3 regions of the Tissierella pigra genome follow, and region 1 is predicted to be linked to each of the others. Evidence: riboswitches for the same ligand, from Rfam matches in the RefSeq annotation. Region 1 holds a riboswitch; each other region holds the start of a gene.

The links. A riboswitch is a leader RNA that binds a small molecule or an ion and turns the genes downstream of it on or off. The one in region 1 is predicted to bind S-adenosylmethionine.
Region 2: it holds a riboswitch for S-adenosylmethionine, as region 1 does, so the genes downstream of both, metK (methionine adenosyltransferase) here and KQI41_RS00870 (homoserine O-succinyltransferase) in region 1, are expected to answer to the same signal.
Region 3: it holds a riboswitch for S-adenosylmethionine, as region 1 does, so the genes downstream of both, KQI41_RS12630 (homocysteine synthase) here and KQI41_RS00870 (homoserine O-succinyltransferase) in region 1, are expected to answer to the same signal.

The regions. Positions count from the first base shown of each region.
Region 1 is NZ_JAHLPJ010000001.1:183,873-190,412, forward strand. Features, by position in the region: gene KQI41_RS00860 (acyl-CoA thioester hydrolase/BAAT C-terminal domain-containing protein) at 1-338, shown strand, start outside; gene KQI41_RS00865 (RtcB family protein) at 372-1,586, shown strand; SAM riboswitch class I at 1,800-1,907, shown strand; gene KQI41_RS00870 (homoserine O-succinyltransferase) at 2,040-2,912, shown strand; gene KQI41_RS00875 (homoserine dehydrogenase) at 2,929-4,158, shown strand; gene KQI41_RS00880 (aspartate kinase) at 4,174-5,364, shown strand; gene KQI41_RS00885 (metal-dependent transcriptional regulator) at 5,502-5,903, shown strand; gene KQI41_RS00890 (metal ABC transporter solute-binding protein, Zn/Mn family) at 5,907-6,540, shown strand, end outside.
Region 2 is NZ_JAHLPJ010000001.1:3,175,974-3,182,513, forward strand. Features, by position in the region: gene recD2 (SF1B family DNA helicase RecD2) at 1-747, opposite strand, end outside; gene metK (methionine adenosyltransferase) at 902-2,074, opposite strand; SAM riboswitch class I at 2,442-2,545, opposite strand; gene KQI41_RS15625 (COG2426 family protein) at 2,603-3,073, opposite strand; gene KQI41_RS15630 (methyl-accepting chemotaxis protein) at 3,244-5,361, shown strand; tRNA gene KQI41_RS15635 (tRNA-Pro) at 5,615-5,691, shown strand; gene KQI41_RS15640 (phosphodiester glycosidase family protein) at 5,868-6,540, shown strand, end outside.
Region 3 is NZ_JAHLPJ010000001.1:2,572,730-2,579,269, reverse strand. Features, by position in the region: gene KQI41_RS12645 (baeRF6 domain-containing protein) at 1-742, shown strand, start outside; gene KQI41_RS12640 (methyl-accepting chemotaxis protein) at 811-2,277, opposite strand; gene KQI41_RS12635 (D-cysteine desulfhydrase family protein) at 2,566-3,549, shown strand; SAM riboswitch class I at 3,639-3,738, shown strand; SAM riboswitch class I at 3,819-3,932, shown strand; gene KQI41_RS12630 (homocysteine synthase) at 4,069-5,358, shown strand; gene KQI41_RS12625 (methylenetetrahydrofolate reductase) at 5,457-6,341, shown strand; gene KQI41_RS12620 (methionine synthase) at 6,417-6,540, shown strand, end outside.

The DNA of each region.
Region 1 (6,540 bases):
CATATAAAAATATAATAGGTTCTGATGCTATTATAAAAAACAGCTCTAACCTAGAAGAGTCAAGAATTAAGGTAGAAGATTCCAATGCAAGGATATTGATATTTTATGGAACTAATGATGAGGTCTGGAATTCAAAAGATATGTCTAAAGTTATTGAAGAATATGCTAAGAAGGAAGTTATGATCTATGAAAATAAGGACGCAGGGCATAGTTTTGGGAGTCCAATGATAATAATGAATAATATGTTTAACGGTGGAAATTTAGATGCTAATATTGAAGCAGACCTAAATAGTAAAAAGATAGTTCTTGAAACTCTTAAAATATGGCACGATAATTAGGAAAAGAAAAATGTTTTTAGAAGAGGTGGTTTTGTGGAATTACAAGGAAAATATAATATAGCAAAGGTATTTACTGATAATCTTGAAGAGGGTGCAAAGGAGCAGATAATTGAATTACTAAATCAAGATTTCATTAAGGACTCTAAGGTTAGAATAATGCCTGATGTACATCAAGGTATGGGTTGTGTAATTGGATTTACAGCGTGTATGGGTGATAAGGTAATACCTAATATTGTTGGAGTAGATTTAGGATGTGGTATGATTACTGTAGAACTAGGAAATATAGATATAGATTTACCTAAATTAGATGATATAATACACAAAAGAGTCCCATCAGGAAAATCTACTCATAATGAAAGAAGATTCAAGTTTGATAAATTAAATAATTTATATTGTTTTAGAGATTTGAAAGATACTAAAAGAATTGAAAGAAGCATAGGAACATTAGGAGGGGGCAATCACTTCATTGAAATTGCAGTAGATAGTAAGAACAGCAAATACTTAGTAATCCATTCAGGCAGCAGAAATCTAGGAAAGCAAGTTGCAGAAATATATCAAAGACTGGCCATAGACTTATGTAGTGGAAAAGAAGATTATTTTATTAAAAGAGATGAAATAATTACTGGATATAAAGCAGAAGGTAAAAGAAAAGAAATAAAGAAGGTGCTTGAAGAACTGAAAAAGGAATATGATAATCTTCAGCCTAGCTACCCAAAAGCACTATGTTATTTAACTGGAGAATATAGAGAAAAATATTTACATGATATGAAGATTTGTCAAGAATATGCAAGTTTAAATCGAGAGATGATGGCAGATATTATTTTACAATCTCTATTTGAAAAAGGATTACATGAGTTTACCTACTTTGAAACCATTCATAACTATATTAATTTTAAAGATAATATTATTAGAAAAGGTGCTATATCAGCTTATGAGGGAGAGAAGGTCTTAATCCCTATAAATATGAGAGATGGCTCTATAATCGCCATAGGAAAGGGAAACCCAGAGTGGAACTATTCAGCACCTCATGGTGCAGGAAGGCTTATGAGCAGAAACGTTGCCAAGGAATCTGTCAATTTAGATGATTTTAAAAAAAGTATGGAAGGGATATATTCCACATCAGTAAATGAATATACCTTAGATGAATCTCCTTTTGCATATAAACCAATTGAGGAAATTCTCAATAATATTGGTGAAACTGTTGAGATTGTAGATATAATAAAACCAATATATAATTTTAAGGCATAGGGAAAATATTGTTGACATATTTACACCTCTATGTTAATATGATTAATAACTTAATAGCTTTACTTATCAAGAGTTAGGGTAGAGAATTAGCTCCATGACCCTACACCAACCTGTTATTTAACAAGGTGGTTCTGCTAATGCCGATAATATAGATTCGTGAATCTACCTTCTTAGCATTGGCTAGGAAGGTTTTTTTAATTACAATTTAATATTTTCTTATCTAGAGAGGTGGAGGGACTGGCCCAATGAAACCCAGCAACAGTTTTAAGCTATGGCTTAAAAAATGTGCTAATTCCTGCGGCGAAAGCTGAGAGATAAGAAGCGGAATTATATTTTTATATAAAAATCCCTTCTTATTTTAGAAGGGATTTTTCAATTATAAAAGGAGGAATAAAGGATGAAAAAGGAAATCAAATGTTTAAATGACAGATTATATATAGGTGGATGTAATAGATGGGTCTAGTAATCAATGAAAATATTTCAGCAATAGATCTATTAAGAAAGGATAATATAGACATTAATTTTCAAGGAGACTTTCAGGACTCGCTGAAAGTATTGATATTAAATTTAATGCCAAATAAATTGGATACTGAATATCAACTATTGAAATTATTGGGAAATAGTTTTGTAGATATACAAGTAGATTTTCTATATGTAAAATCACATAAACCTAAAAATACAAGTTTGAATTACTTAGAAATAGCTTATAAAACATTAGAGCAAATAAAAAATACAAATTATGATGGCATGATAATAACAGGTGCTCCCCTAGAATTTGTGGATTTTGGTGATATATCTTATTGGAATGAGTTAAAGATTATAATGGATTATTCTAATAAATATGTCAAGTCCACTATATACCTATGTTGGGCAGCAGTAGCAGGACTGTATTATAACTATAAAATACCTAAACATATCATTGATAAAAAGGTAGTAGGAATATTTAGTCATGAAATCATAGGAAGAAATTCTCCGTTATTTAAAGGACTTGAACAAGAAATAATCACCCCACATTCTAGATACTTTGAAATTAGAGAGGAGGATATAAGAGATATAAAAGAATTAGAGGTTTTATCTAAATCTAATGATGTGGGAATACATATATTAGCTGAAAGGGAAGGAAAGGCAATATATATTACAGGACATCCAGAATATAATACAGATACTTTGAAAAATGAATATAAGAGAGATAGAAATAAAGGATTAGTACCTAATTTGCCTAAAAATTATTTTCCCGATGATGATTTTTCTGTAATACCTAAAAATACATGGAGGAATCATTCACAGAGATTAATAAATAATTGGATAAGATATTATTTAGTATAAGGAAAGGGGAGTAGCAATGTTAAATATTGGATTATTAGGATTGGGAACAGTAGGAGTAGGCATTGTACAGATATTAGAAGAAAGAAAGGACTATTTAGAGAAACTTATAAAAAAGGAAATTAATATATCTAAGATACTGGTAAAGGACATAGAGAAAATAAGAGATGTAGAAATAAATAGAGGAAAGCTTACTACAGATGTTCATGAAATAATGGAAGATAATAGTATTGATGTAATTATTGAAGTTATGGGTGGTTTAGATAAGCCCTATGAATATATAAAGGAAGCATTAAGTAGAGGGAAGAATGTAATCACAGCAAATAAAGCTGTAGTAGCAAAACATTTAGAGGAGTTAACGGATTTAGCAAGGAAAAATAACAAGTTTTTTCTATATGAAGCTAGTGTAGGTGGAGGAATTCCAATTATAAAACCATTACAGGAGCAAATAAATATAAATGAAATACAACAAATAAAAGGAATTTTAAATGGAACTTCAAATTATATACTGACAAAGATGGTAACAGATGATTTAAGTTTCACAGAAGCCCTAGAGATAAGTCAAAACTTAGGTTATGCAGAAGCAGACCCTACTGATGATATTGAAGGCTATGATACTAGAAGAAAACTTAGAATTTTATCTACTATTGCATTTAAAGACAGGATAAATGAAGATAATATCTCATGTTATGGAATCAATAGTATAAGTTTTAAAGATATAAGAAATATAAAAAATATGAATTGCACAATTAAGCTATTAGGTACAGCAGTTTTAAATCATAATAGATATTATGCTTCTGTTGAGCCAGTTATTTTGAGTCAAGATTCTTATTTAGGTAAAGTTGATAATGCTAAAAATTTAGTCTCTTTTATAGGAAATATGGTCGGAGAATTAAGGTTTTTTGGGGAAGGTGCTGGGAGATTTCCTACAGCTAATGCGGTCTTAAGTGATTTAATAGATATTACAACCAATACTTATCCAAAAGTAAATTTAGGAATGAATGTGAATTTAGATAATATGAACGGATTATATAAAGGAAAATATTATATGAGAATTGATACTAAAGAAAATATTGGGGATAAAATAGAAAAATATATTAAGGATAATGGGATTATAGAGAATATGCTCGAAAAGCAAGAGAGTATTATATTTACAACTAAATCCATATCAAAAGAAAAATTAGAAAGAATGGCAGAGTTGTTCAAGATAGACAAGAAAGATTATTTCACTGCAAGATTAGAAGTGTAAAAAGGGTGTGATTTCATGATTATTCAAAAATATGGAGGGAGTTCAGTAGAAACTACTGATAAAATCATTCAAATTGCTAAAAAAATAATTGAAAGAAAGAAAAGTACTAAAAATATTATAGTTGTAGTTTCAGCTATGGGAAAAGATACAGATGGATTGCTTGAATTAGCAAAAAAAATATCTTCAGAGCCTATGGAAAGAGAATTAGATGTATTGTTATCCATAGGAGAACAGCGTACAATATCCTTATTATCCATGGCATTAAATACTTTGGGTCATAAGGCTGTTTCTTTAACAGGAACACAAGCTGGAATAAATACTAAAGGAAATTATACTAGGGCAAGTATAGAAGATATTGAAAAAAATGTAATAGAGAAATATTTGGAAGAAGGAAATATAGTAATTGTAGCAGGGTTTCAGGGAGTTAATGAAAAAGGAGATATTACAACTTTGGGAAGAGGGGGTTCTGATACTACAGCTGTAGCTTTAGCTGCTAAATTTAACTGTCCTTGTGAAATATATACAGATGTAGATGGAATATATTCCATTGATCCTAAGTTATATAAAGAGTCTTGTAAGATATCAGAAATAAATTATGATATTGCCCTGGAAATGGCTAGATTAGGTGCTAAGGTAGTTGATAAAAGAGCTTTAGCCTTGGGAAAGAGGTATGAAGTACCAATATATGTTGGAAATAGCTTCAAAGAACAGTTGGGAACGAAGATAGGAGGGGAAAGCATGGAAGAATTGAAAATATTATCATTGTTGGTAGATGATAATCAAGTAGAGGTAAGGATAAAAAATATTCCAAATAAAATAGAGGAATTATCTAATGTATTTAGAATATTAGGAGGATATAATTTAGATATTGGGATGACAGAAAACAATTTAATAGATGAACATATAAATATATCCTTTATATGTTCTAAAGAGTATATGAAATTATTTCCCTCCATAAAGAAGGATATAGTAAACAATGTAGATAGATTTATAGATGTGGAAACAAACCATACTACTAGAATATCCATAGTAGGTACTGGGAGAATAAATCAAGCTAAAGTCACATCAGAGATATTCGATATAGTAAAAGAATTTGGTATGAAATATAAGAAATTCTGTACATCTGAACTAAGCTTATCCTATTATTTTGAAGGTGGAGATATAAAAGCATTAGTCAGCAGAATAGCCCAAGCTTTTAATTTATAAAATAAATAAGAAGATGATTTCTGTATTAAACAGAGATTATCTTTTTTATTCTAAATATTTTGTGTTAACTCTAAAAGAAAGGGTATTATATACATAAGTTAGGCATGCCTAACATAATATAACCATGGAGGAAGAATATGAATATAAGCAAAGAAGATTATCTAAAGACAATATACGAGCTTGGTGGTGACAAGGAGCAAGTTAGTAATAAGAATATAGCCACAGCCCTTAATATATCACCTCCCTCTGTATCAGAGATGATAAAAAAACTATTACAGGATGGCTATGTTGAATATACAGTATATCAAGGTATAAAGCTTACAGAATACGGAGTGACAGAAGCTAAGAAAATCAGAAGGAGACATCTTTTATGGGAGGTTTTTCTTGTGGAGAAACTAGGATATAATTCTGAGGAAGTACATGATGAAGCAGAAAAACTAGAGCATGTAACTAATAAAAAGCTGGAAGAAAAATTGGATGAATATTTAAATTATCCCAAGGTATGTCCCCATGGGTCAAAAATAATAAGGGAGGAATAAGTAATGAAAAAAATATTGATTTTAATAATGGTTGTATCCATATTAACTGCTGTTGTGACAGGATGTGGAAATCCAAGTAAGGAGAATGATACTGGATATAAGGTGGTAGCCACTACTACTTTAGTAGCAGACCTTGTAAAATCCATTGGAGGAGAATATGTAAATGTTCAAGGGTTAATGGGACCAGGAGTTGACCCTCATTTATATAAAGCCAGTGCAGGAGATGTGAAGCTAATGCAAAATGCAGATATGGTAGTTTATAATGGTCTTCATTTAGAGGGAAAAATGGGAGAGATATTTGAAAATATAGAAGCTGGTGAGAAAGTAGTTTTAGCAGTGACACAAGATATAGATGAATCAAATTTTATTGATTTTGTTTCAAGTCCTGGAAGCTTCGACCCTCATATTTGGTTTGATGTAAAGCTTTGGAAGGAAGCAGCAAAAACTGTGGCAGAAGGACTTAAAGAACTAGATGAAGAACATACAAAGGATTTTGAGAGTAATTTAGAGAAATACTTAGGAGAGCTTAATAAGCTTGAAGAATATATTAACAAAAGAATAGCTGAAATTCCCGAGGAAAATAGAGTTCTTATAACTGCCCATGATGCTTTTAATTATTTTGGGAATGCTTATGGGT
Region 2 (6,540 bases), 3.0 Mb from region 1:
TTCTACTAAACTTTCTTCTGTTTCCAGCAATTCTTTGGTATTTAAGATTAATTCTTCTTTAGGTACATAGGAATGTCCATTTCCTGCCCATTCCATTATAACATACTTTAGTCCTGCCTCTATTCTATATAAAGATTCCTTATTTATACCCATTTTTTCTGCAATTTTATCTGCTGTTTTAAATCCTATACCGTATATATCTTCAGATAATTTATAGGGATTTTCCATTATTATATTTATGGTGTCTTTACCATATTTTTTATATATTTTGATACCATAGTTTACTGTAATTCCATATTGCTGAAGAAATACCATTATATCTCTTACTTCTCTCTGTTCTTTATAAGCTTCAACTATTCCTTCAAGCTTCTTATCCCCTATTCCACTAATTTCCTTTAGTCTTTCTGGATTATATTGGATAATTTCCAAAGAATCCATGCCAAACTTCTCCACTATCCTTTTAGCCGTCTTTGGTCCAATATGAGGTATAAGTCCAGAGGAAAGATAGTTTTCTATTCCCTTTAAGGTAGACGGTACTACTACCTCTAAAGTTGTAAAGCTAAGTTGTTCTCCATAAGTAGGGTGATATATCCATTCTCCTTCTACCTTTACAGTTTCTTCTAAATTAATAAAGGGAGTATTACCTACTATAATAATTGGTCCATCAGATGTATTAAGTTTTGCAACTGTATAGCCGTTGGATTCATTTCTGAATCTAACTTCTTCAATGACACCTTCCAGTAACATATACTCGCCTCCCTTATTAGTTAATATTTAATAGTTAAAAGTGAATAGTTATGGAAGTTTCAAGTAAACTTGAAACTATTTAGGTAAAGACCGCAGGTCGTACACACTATTCACTATTCACTCTTAGTTATTCACTGGAGATTTATTGAGAGGGTTATCCTCTCAATAAATCAACTTTATCTATTTTCTCCCATGGTAAATCTAAATCTTCTCTGCCAAAGTGTCCATAGGCCGCTATTTGACTATAGATTGGTCTTTTTAAGTCTAAGTCTTTTATAATTGCTGCTGGTCTCAAATCAAAGTGCTTTCTTACTAATTCTTCTATTTCTCCATCAGTTACTTTACCAGTACCAAATGTATCCACATAAATTGATAATGGTCTAGCTACTCCTATGGCGTAGGAAAGACCTACTTCACATTTATCTGCTAATCCTGCTGCTACTATATTTTTCGCCACATATCTTGCAGCATATGCAGCTGAACGGTCTACTTTTGTAGGATCTTTTCCTGAAAAAGCTCCCCCTCCGTGTCTTGCATATCCTCCATAGGTATCTACTATTATTTTTCTTCCAGTCAATCCTGCATCTCCCATAGGTCCACCTGTTACAAATCTACCTGTTGGATTTACATAATATTTTGTATTCTCATCTAGTAATTCATGAGGAATTATTTCCATTACTACATATTTTATTATGTCTTCTCTTATGGTATCTAAAGATACATCTGGACTATGTTGAGTGGATACTACTACATTTTCTATTCTTACTGGTTTATCATTATGATACTCTACTGTTACTTGAGTCTTTCCATCTGGTCTTAGATATTCCAAAGTGCCATCTTTTCTTACATCTGCTAATCTTTTAGCCAGTTTATGAGCTAAAGATATGGGTAATGGCATTAGTTCCTTAGTTTCATTACAAGCATAGCCAAACATCATGCCCTGATCTCCAGCACCTATTTGGTCTAATATATCTTCTGAGTTAGTCTTTTGTTCAAGAGATTTATCTACTCCCATGGCAATATCTCCTGATTGCTCATTTATGGAAGTAAGTACTGCACAAGTATCTGAATCAAATCCATACTTTGCTCTAGTATATCCTATTTTTTCTATAGTGTCACGAGCAATTCTAGGAATATCTACATAGCATTTTGTAGTTATTTCACCTGCTACTAATACCATTCCTGTAGTCACTGTAGTTTCACATGCCACCCTTGCATTAGGGTCTTTTTCTAATATTGAATCAAGTATAGAATCTGATATTTGATCACATATTTTATCTGGATGCCCTTCTGTTACTGATTCAGAAGTAAATAACCATTTCTTCATTTCTTTTCCTCCTCTTTATAATTTAAATTCACCTACTATTAGGTCATTTTATATAATTTGTCGTTATATTTGACCTAGAATTACACTAGGTCAGTTGTCGCAGTCTCGAAACACCAATTTGTTTACTCACTGGCGTTCGTTGTGTTAAGTCATTTGTCACAGTCTCGAAACTCAAATCTATTTGCCCGCTACCCTCGCATAGATTTGGTTCTCATTGCCTTTTTGTCCAATGAGCGTAGCGAATTGTAGACAAAACGGACAGCGTAGGTGCGTTTGACCTACCTACAGCTCACTCACTACGTTCGTTCACTGGGTTAGGTCATAAAAAAAGACCTTTTTTTAAAGAAAAGGTCTTAGCGTTTGCTTTACCTCATCTTTCAGAACTTAGTTCTGTGGGACTTAGCACCTTGTATATAAATACTGGTTGCCGGGTTTCATTGGGCCCATACCCTCCACCTCTCTTGATAAGGAACTATATTTTTTTATCTACATGACATTTTATCATAGGAAAAAATCCTAGTCAACAATTTAAAATATTGAAACTATACCATAAGATATAGTTAGTACTATAAGACCTGATGATACGACTCCTAAAGATATAGCCATTAATGACTTTTTAAAATCAAGCTTCAGCATAGATGCTATAACAGAGCCTGTCCATGCTCCTGTAGTAGGTATTGGTACAGCAACAAATATAAATAGTCCTATAAGACTATATTTTTTTATGGTCCTTGATTTTTTCATAGATCTTCTTTTTATCCACCCTATGGTCTTTGAGAAAATCACTGTTTTTTCAAAGAAAGACATAATAGGATAAAGTAACTTTAGTAAAAACGGAACTATGATTATATTCCCTATTATACCAAGAATTGCACTATGTACTGGGCTTAGACCTAGTGATATACCTAAAGGTATAGCTCCTCTCACTTCCACTATAGGTAACATGGAAAAGAAAATTACCATGATTTCTATCCTTAATTCTTCTATTAATTCTAACATAAATATTCCTCCAAACATTCCGATAAATATATTATACCTTCAATGATTGAATTTTGACAATGAATAATCGCAATTTTTGTAAAAAACTTGCTTTATTTATGGTAAAATAATCAATATACGGTATATATTAGTTAAACCTTTAATTACAAAATAACATAGGAGATGATAAGGTGAAAAAGCTAAAGATGAAAAAATTTAAAAAAGAAAATTTAACACCCAAAATGCCAAGCTTTAAAGTATCTCAACCTAGTGAGGAAAATCAAAAAAGTAAGAATCCCAAAACCATTAAATTTAAGTTAATTGTAGTTCCCTTAGTATTTCTATTTATTACAATACTAGTAATTGAAGGTGGAACCTCGTATTTGTTTAAGAGGAATATATTAAATGCAAAGAAAACCAGTGGTTTTCAGTTAGCAAACCAAGTAATAAGTAGAATGAATGATAATGAAAGCTCTATTATGGCAATTACTGAAGTATTGGAAAAAAACATGAGAGCTACAGCAAATTCAGTAATAAAAAACCAAGATAACTTAAATAATGAACTCCTAGATAATATTAAAGAAAGTTCTATTATAGATAATATCTATTGGTATAATGAAAATATGGAAATGATATACTCAACAGTTCGTGGAGATATTGGATGGGTTGTACCTTCTGATCATCCATTAGCTAAATTTATGCAAAGTTCTGATCTCGAAATGATAGAAAAAGATATTAGACAAGACGCAGCATCTGAAAATGGTTCTTACTATAAATTTGGAGCAATAAAGGGACAAGGCGGAGCATTTGTTCAGGTTGCTATTTCTGCCGATAAAGTCCATGAATTAACTGAAAAATTTCAATATCAAAAACTTATAGATGATTTGTCCAGAGATTCTAGTATAGTTTATGCTGGATTTATAGATCCTAGTAATAAAATAATAGCTCATAGTAATAGTGATAAAATTGGTACAGAAATAAGTGATAGTAATATTATTGAGGCAATAAATGAAAGAACAGGCTATTCCTCCATATTTGATAATGGAGAAGAAGTCTATGAGTTCGTAGTTCCTGCTAATATAAACGGAAAGTTTTCAGGTGCTTTGAATATAGCTTTATCTATGAAAGATACCAATGATGCAATTAATAGAAATATGATTATTGTTTTAATTGTAGGTGCCATTTCCTTTATTATTTTGGGAACCGTATTGTTTCTTATATCTAAAACCATTTCAGATAGTCTTAATATAGCAAAAAATCATTTAAATCTAATGGCATCTGGAGATTTTACCAATATCCTATCTCATAAGTTCCTTAGTAAAAGAGATGAGTTTGGAGAAATTTCTAATTCTCTAGGGAATTTACAAAGCTTTATTAAAAAACTTCTTAGTGATATGTATAATATATCTGATAACTTAAAACTTGCATCAGAAAAATTGGCTTCTACCAGTACTCAAACAACTATGGTATCCCAAGAAATTGCCAATACCGTGCAAGAAATAGCTCGAGGAGCATATGACCAAGCAGGAGATACAGAAAAAGGTGCCGTAAGTATAAATGTATTAGGAAACCTTATAGAAAAAAACCAAGAATATGTTGAAGAACTAAATAAAACTACAGATGAAGTCAGAACATTAAAGGATGAAGGTAGTGCAATAATTAAAGAATTAGTAAAAAAAACTAAAATGAATCAAGATTCTGTAGAAGAGATAAATCAAATTATTTTAAATACAAATCGTAGTACTGAGAAAATCCACAATGCCAGTTATATGATTCAAAACATAGCTAGGGAAACAAATCTTTTGGCTCTTAATGCTGCCATAGAAGCAGCTCGTGCTGGTGAGCATGGAAGAGGTTTTGCAGTTGTTGCAGATGAAATCCGTAAATTAGCAGAGAACTCCAATGAATTTACTAAGGAAATAGTAAATATAATAGAAGATCTAACAAAAGAAACAGAGTATGCAGTAGGTAATGTTGAAAAAGTAAAAGAATCTACAGAACTGCAAAGAGTAAGTGTAGAAACTACTAATGATAAATTTGAAGGTATTGCAAAGGCTATTGAAAAAATTGGAGCAGCAATTGAAAATGTAAATTCTTCTGGTAATGAAATGAATAATAAAAAAGAAGAAATAATAAATATTATTGAAAGTTTATCTGCAATTTCAGAAGAAAATGCTGCTGGAACACAGGAAACTTCAGCATCTATTGAGGAACAAATATCTGCCATGTCAGAAATTGAACTTGCCTCAAAGAATTTACTAAAATTATCAGAAGAAATGTATAGAGACATATCAAAACTTAAATACTAACTCTAAAGACAGGACAGAAAACATAAGATTTTTTGTCCTGTTTTAAATATCCCTTTATAAATTCACATATTTTTAAAGATATGTCTAGATATTTATAGATATACTTCAATTTATCTATATAATCTTAATTTCAATCTATATATCACCATTTTTGGCTATATATAGACTAATTTAACCTATTGCATTTTTATCCAATCCATCGTATACTATAATAGTCGAGTGAGTGACACAGACACAACAAACAATTAAATGTCGGGGTGTAGCGCAGTTTGGTAGCGCACGTGGTTTGGGACCATGGGGCCGGGGGTTCAAATCCTCTCACCCCGACCATAAAAAAAGAATTAAACAAAAGTTTAATTCTTTTTTATTTTTTTGTCAATAGTCATTTGTTCCTAACTTGTAATATAATTGTAACCCAATTGATATATTTAAACTATATAATAATACTTGGACAAGCAATCTTAGGCAGATTAGGAAAAAAAGGTAAATTATAATGAGGTGATTTAATGAAAAAAAATATTAAAAAGGTTTTTGTGTCTATTTTAGCTGCTACAACTGTATTTACTTCAACTGGTCCAGCTCTTGCTGCTAAAATTACTGTAAACATGCCATATTCTATATATGAGAATGTAGAAAAACATAATATTTCTTCTGGAGTGGTCTATGAAAAAATAATGCGTTTTACCACTTCTGGATGGTGGAATATAAATGTACTTAGAATAGATTTGCTAGACCCTTATACTGAAATAAAAGGTCTATTTAATCCGAATGGCATTCCAAATAGAGACAAAGTTAGTTCCCTAGTGGAGAAACATGATGCTGTAGCTGGAATAAATGGAGACTATTTCAATTACGCTCCTCTACCATCTTCTTTAGGAACTTTAATTAATGATGGTACAATAATATCTTCTCCTATAGAAAAGGACTATGCTCTTCCTACCTTCTTCATAGACTTTTTAAATAATGCTAAAATAGATTATTTAGATAGAAGCATGGTGGCTACTAACTTATCTAGTGGAAAGAAAGTTGTTATAAATGCAATAAATAAGGTAACTACTAACTTTGAGGTTTTAACGCTTTTAGATAAAAATTGGGGCACTAAATCCATAGGAAACAAATTTCATTCAGATTTAGTAGAAGTTGTAGTAGAAGATGATGTAGTAACAGATGTAAGAATTG
Region 3 (6,540 bases), 2.4 Mb from region 1:
TAAGGCTTCAAGGCAAATGGTTAAAGAAATTAGGATGGAAGAAGCACCACGAAGTATTCATGATATGGAAGTAGATAATGATCCAAGAACCAATTTAACGATTAAAACTGCAAATCCACAAGGTGGTACAAGTGAATTAGTATACAATAGTGTAACACAGGGACAAGGAAATGAAAATGATTTTGAAAGAAATGAACTCATAAGGTATTTTAGAGCAATAGATGAACCTTTAAATAAGTTATATAAAGGAGATGAAATACCTTTAGTACTAGCAGGTGTAGAGTATTTAATTCCCATATATAAAGAAATAAGTAACTATCCCAATATATTAGATGAATTCATAAAAGGAAATCCTGAAATATTATATGGAGATGATTTACAAAAAATGGCCTGGACTCTTATAGAGCCTAAATTTTTAAAGATACAAGAATTAGCAGAGGAAAAATATAGACAATATTCTGGTCAAGGAAATAAGCTTTTTTCAGATTCTTTAAGGAAAATATTATCTCAGGCATATAATGGGCAAGTGGAAACATTATTTATTGCTAAGGGAGCAACTCAATGGGGTAATTTTGACCCAGAAACTAATAAAATAGAATTTCACGAAGAACAAAAAATAAAAAATCAAGATTTAATGGAACTAGTAGCTACTTTAACTATAACAAGAGGTGGGACTGTATATGCAGTAGATGAAGATAAAATGCCTAATGGAAAAACTATAGCAGCAGTATTAAGGTACTAATAATAAAAAAGTAAAACTTTCTTATGGGTTATAAAAAAATCCGAATAAATTTATTCGGATTTTTTATTTTAAAATACAGAAGAATTTGATTGACTTAATTCAATTATTTTTCCATCTATTTTATCTAGAAGACCTATCATTTTAATTGAAAAATCTTTTGCTTCTAGATATAGTTTCTTAGCAGTCGCTTCATCTTTTTCTTTTACTGCGGTTATAACCTTATCTCCTATACTGTGGAAACTATGGTGAATGTTATCTATTGATTCCCATTCATCTTTAATTTCGAGATGTTCTATTTTAATTGAATGATAAAAATGTCCAAATGCACATTTTTTTGAGTTGGTTTGTAAAGGATAAAGGTGCATTTCTGTTACAATTTGGTTAAGAACATCTAACCATTTTAAATGAGCAATTTTGGCGTTTTTTATAATGTTTTGTATCTCTTGGTTTGTAAGGCCGTGAACTCCACCTTTTAACCCTTGAAACATGGTAGATACAATCGTAGAAAGTTGATTATCAATTTGAGATAATTGTTTTGCAAATTCTACAGTTTGTATTGCATCATTATGGATACTATGAGTCATATGAGTAAGTCTTTCAGAATCTGTAGTAGATGCTTCCATAGCTTGATTTATTTCATCTGTTGCATATTTTACACTTTCCATAGATTTATGAATATTATCTACATCTACTGACACCGTTTTAAGCATTTCTATATCCTCGGTGACTATATCATAGACAAGTTCTATTTTTTCATTCATTTCCTCTGTAGATTTTAAAGTACGATTTAAACTATCATTTCCTTCATGGGCTGCTCCATGTATATTATTTACAAACTCTCTCATTCCATTAAGCTGCTCTTTTGTATTATCAGCCAAGTTTCTAATTTCATGAGCTACAACTGCAAAACCTCTTCCATGTTCACCAGCTCTAGCGGCTTCTATAGCTGCATTTAATGCTAATAAATTAGTTTGTTCTGCTATAGATTGTACACTATCTACTATTTTACCTACTTCTGTGGCTAAGTTAACTAGTTGATGTATTTTTTCACTCATAATTCCAGTATCTTCTATAACATTATCCTTTAAAGCCTGTACTTCTTTAAGTAAGTCCATACTATGATTGTTTTTACTAGCTAATAATTCAGAGTCAGCTGATAAACTCTCCAAAGTTTTTGAAGTATTTATAACAGACTCATTTACTTGATTCATACTTGCAGTTGTTTCTTCTACCATGGCTAAATTGGATTCACTTAAAGTGGACATTTCATGTGCAAAATCCGTTAATTGATTTGAAATATGTTTCATCCCTACATCGAAACTACTTAATGCAGTAAGTATATGAAGTATTTCTTTAGTTGACTCAGACATTTTATTTTCATTATCTAATAATTTTTGAAAGTATTCAAATACTTGAATATGTATAGGATATTTAACATTTGGTTTTTCTACCAATATTCCGTTTAGGGAATCTTCTACATATTTAACTATACATGATGCTTCATCACATGGGGGTTTTGAAAATCTTTTAAACAAGAAAATCACCTCTTAAATTAGTTATAAGGGAAATATTCAATATTAGAATCTTATATAAAATAAATTATAATACTAAATATTTGTTGTTGAAAATTATTACATTAATAATATATAACTTAAAGCTAAAAAAGTCCATGCTTTTTATTGATATAAATTGGATTCATAATTTTATTTAATAGAAATGTGTTAATGATTCCTAGATAAGGTTTTGTTTGAAAGGATTAGTACCTTCTGATACTATAATATTGTAAAGATTTTTAATTTAAACTATATATTGGAGGGGTGTTTATGAGATTACCAGAAAAATTCAACTTTGCAAATTTACCAACAAAAATCGAAAAGCTAAGTCGACTAAGTGAAGAATTAGGTAAAGAAATCTATATAAAGAGAGATGACCAAACAGGAGGTGAAATATCAGGAAATAAAATTAGAAAATTGGAGTATGCTGTTAGAGAAGCCATAGATAATGGTTGTAATTATCTAATTACCTGTGGTGGCATACAATCAAATCATGCTAGAGCTACAGCGGCAGTAGCTAGAAAACTAGGTATGGAAGTATATCTTGTACTGAGGGGTAATCAGGATTCAGAACTGGAAGGAAACTATTTTTTAGATAAAATATTGGGAGCAAAGATAAAATTAGTTGCTCCAGAAGAATTTAATTCTCATATAGAAAACATTATGGAAAATATAAAAAAGGAACTAGAAAAAGAAGGATATAAGCCATATATAATTCCCATGGGAGCTTCCAATGGAGTAGGATCTCTAGGCTACTGTGCAGCAGTGGAAGAAATATTGTCCCAAGAAAAAGAATTAGGTATAAAATTTGATGCCATTGTTAGTACTGTTGGTTCAGGTGGTACTTATGCAGGATTATACTATGGAAACTATATAAAAGATAATAATGCAGTAGTTTATGGAATAAATATCTGTGATGATGCAGAATACTTCAAAAACATAGTATTAAAATTATTTAAAGGAATCTCCATATATACAGGAGAGGAAATTCATGTAGACAAAAAAGATATAGATATTTTAGATGGATATATTGGAAGTGGATATGCTCTAAGTAATGAAAATGAAATAGAATTTATTCATAAATTAGCAAAATTAGAAGGTTTAATTTTAGATCCTGTATATACTGGAAAGGCTATGTATGGCCTAGTAGAGGAAATAAAAAAGGGAACATTTGATAATCATAAGAATATATTATTTATCCACACTGGAGGTATATTTGGATGGAATAGTGTTGCAAGAAGTATGGTGAAATAATATTAAAATATAAAAATATCAAGAAATAAAGAAAATAACTGTTGACATATATTTATATATCTAATATAATTAGTTTAATTTAAAATTAAGACTTATCAAGAGTGGTGGAGGGAAAGGCCCTATGAAACCCAGCAACCAGTATTAAATACAATGGTGCTAAATCCTACGGCATTGGCTGAGAGATAAGATTACGATAATTTTACCTCTTTTTAGCTAAAGAGGTTTTTTTATTGCAGATAAGTATAATTTTAAAAATCAACAATTAAATATTCTTATCAAGAGAGGTGGAGGGAAAGGCCCTAAGAAACCTCGGCAACCTTCAGATCAGTCTGAAAAGGTGCCAAATCCTACCCAAAGTGTAAGTTACTATGGGAAGATGAGAAGATAATGTTTATATAGAATATAAATGTAACCTCTTTTCATCTAATATAAAAAATTAGGAAAGGAGGTTTTTTTATATAGAAGCTTTATTTATTATTATGCAACAAATAAATTTAAAACAATAAAGGGGAGATTATAATGAGTGAAATAAAATATAAATTTGATACATTACAAGTACATGCAGGACAAGAAATCGATAAGACAACTAATTCTAGAGCTGTTCCCATATATCAGACTACATCTTATGTATTTAATAGTGTTGAACATGGAGCAAATCTCTTTTCTCTAAAGGAAGAAGGAAATATTTATACAAGAATGAGCAATCCAACCACAGATGTTTTTGAAAAAAGAGTGGCAGCATTAGAAGGAGGAGTTGGAGCATTGGCTGTTAGTTCTGGAGCAGCTGCAATTACTTATGCAATCTTAAACATTGCTGGTGCTGGAGATGAAATAGTATCTGCAAGTACTCTCTATGGAGGCACTTATGCTTTGTTTTCTACAACATTACCTAAATATGGAGTAAATACAGTATTCGTAGACTCAGATGAAGTAGAAAACTTTAGAAATGCTATAAATGAAAAGACTAAGGCAATTTTCATAGAAAGTATAGGTAATCCTGGAATAAATATAATTGATATTGAGGCTGTAGCTAAGATTGCACATGAAAATAATATACCTTTAATTATCGATAATACATTTGGTACACCATATCTTATAAGGCCCATAGAATTTGGAGCAGATATTGTAGTTCATTCTGCAACTAAATTCATTGGAGGACATGGTACTTCAATAGGAGGAATAATAGTAGATTCTGGTAAATTTAATTGGTTAGATAATCCTAAGTTTAAAGATTTTAATACACCTGATCCAAGCTATAATGGTCTAGTATATGCCAAAGATATAGGACCAGAGGCTTATATAGTAAAAGCTAGAGTACAACTTTTAAGAGATACTGGAGCAGCAATAAGTCCTTTTAATTCTTTTTTATTTCTACAAGGTCTTGAAACCTTATCATTGAGAGTTGAAAGACATGTATATAATGCAAAGAGAATAGCTGAATATTTAAACAATCATCCTTTAGTTTCTTGGGTAAACTATCCTAGTTTAGATGGAAATAAGTATAATAATCTTGCTAAAAAATATTTTCCCAAAGGAGTAGGCTCTATATTTACATTTGGAATAAAGGGTGGGATTGAAGAAGGAAAAAAATTTATAGAATCATTAGGAATATTTTCAAATCTTGCCAATGTGGCAGACACTAAATCTCTTGTTATTCATCCAGCTAGTACTACACATTCACAATTAAACGAAAAAGAAATGTTAAAAGCAGGTGTTACTCCAGATTTAATAAGATTATCAATAGGTATAGAAGATATAGATGATTTAATAGAAGATATTGCTCAAGCCCTTGAAAAGACTATAAATTAGAAGAACAAATTATATGTAAATTGCTGTAATCTAAAGAGATTAAGCAATTTACATATATAATGTATAATTAAATATTCTAAAGATATATAGGAGGTAATATGAAAATAAAACAATTATTTAAAGATAAAAAATTAGTTTTTTCTTTTGAGATATTTCCCCCAAAGCCTGATTATCCAGTGGAAACTATATATGATACCATAGAAGAACTAAGTGTGTTAAATCCAGACTATATAAGTGTTACATACGGGGCAGGCGGAAGTGTTAATAATAATAGAACTTGTCAGTTATCACATTTTATTAAAAGTAGATATGGAATTGAATCCTTAGCTCATTTAACTTGTATAGGTTCAAGTAAAGAGTATATAGATTCCATAATTCGAGAACTAAGAGATAAAGATATATATAATATATTAGCCCTTAGAGGCGATATTGGTAACATAGGAATAGGAGAGTTTAATAATTCTCAAGAACTTATACAATATATAAAAGAAAGTGGAAATTTAGGAATAGCTGCTGCTTGTTATCCAGAAGGACATATAGAGAGTAAAAAGGACGTTGATAAAGACATTAGGGTGCTAAAATTAAAGGAAGAAGCTGGGGCTGATTATTTTATTTCGCAACTTTTCTTTGATAATTCATACTTTTATGATTTTCTAGATAAAGCAAAACAAAAAGGAATTAAGGGTCCAATACAAGCAGGTGTTATGCCAGTAATAAATAAAAAGCAAATTGAAAGAGTAGTTTCATTATGTGGTGCTAAACTTCCAAATAAATTTCTTAGGATTATGAACAAATATGAATATGATAAACTTGCACTAAGAGATGCTGGAATAGCTTTTGCTCTAGAACAAATAGTTGATTTAGCTTCTTTTGGAGTAGATGGAATACATCTATATACTATGAATAATCCTTATATAGCCAAAAATATATCTAAGAATATAGAATTTATATTAAGTTCAATCAATAGAAAAAGTGTAATTTAATATAAGATACTTAAAGGCTAATAGATAATATACTAATTAAGTTTTTAAATTTATAATGTAAAGAGGTCATTTATTATGATTGATACTTTAAAGAATAAAGCTGAAATTCTAAGATATTTAGGACATGGAAATCAAGAAATAGATAGTATAACAGATAGACTAATAGATGAGTCTATATATGAAATAAATTGTTTAAAGA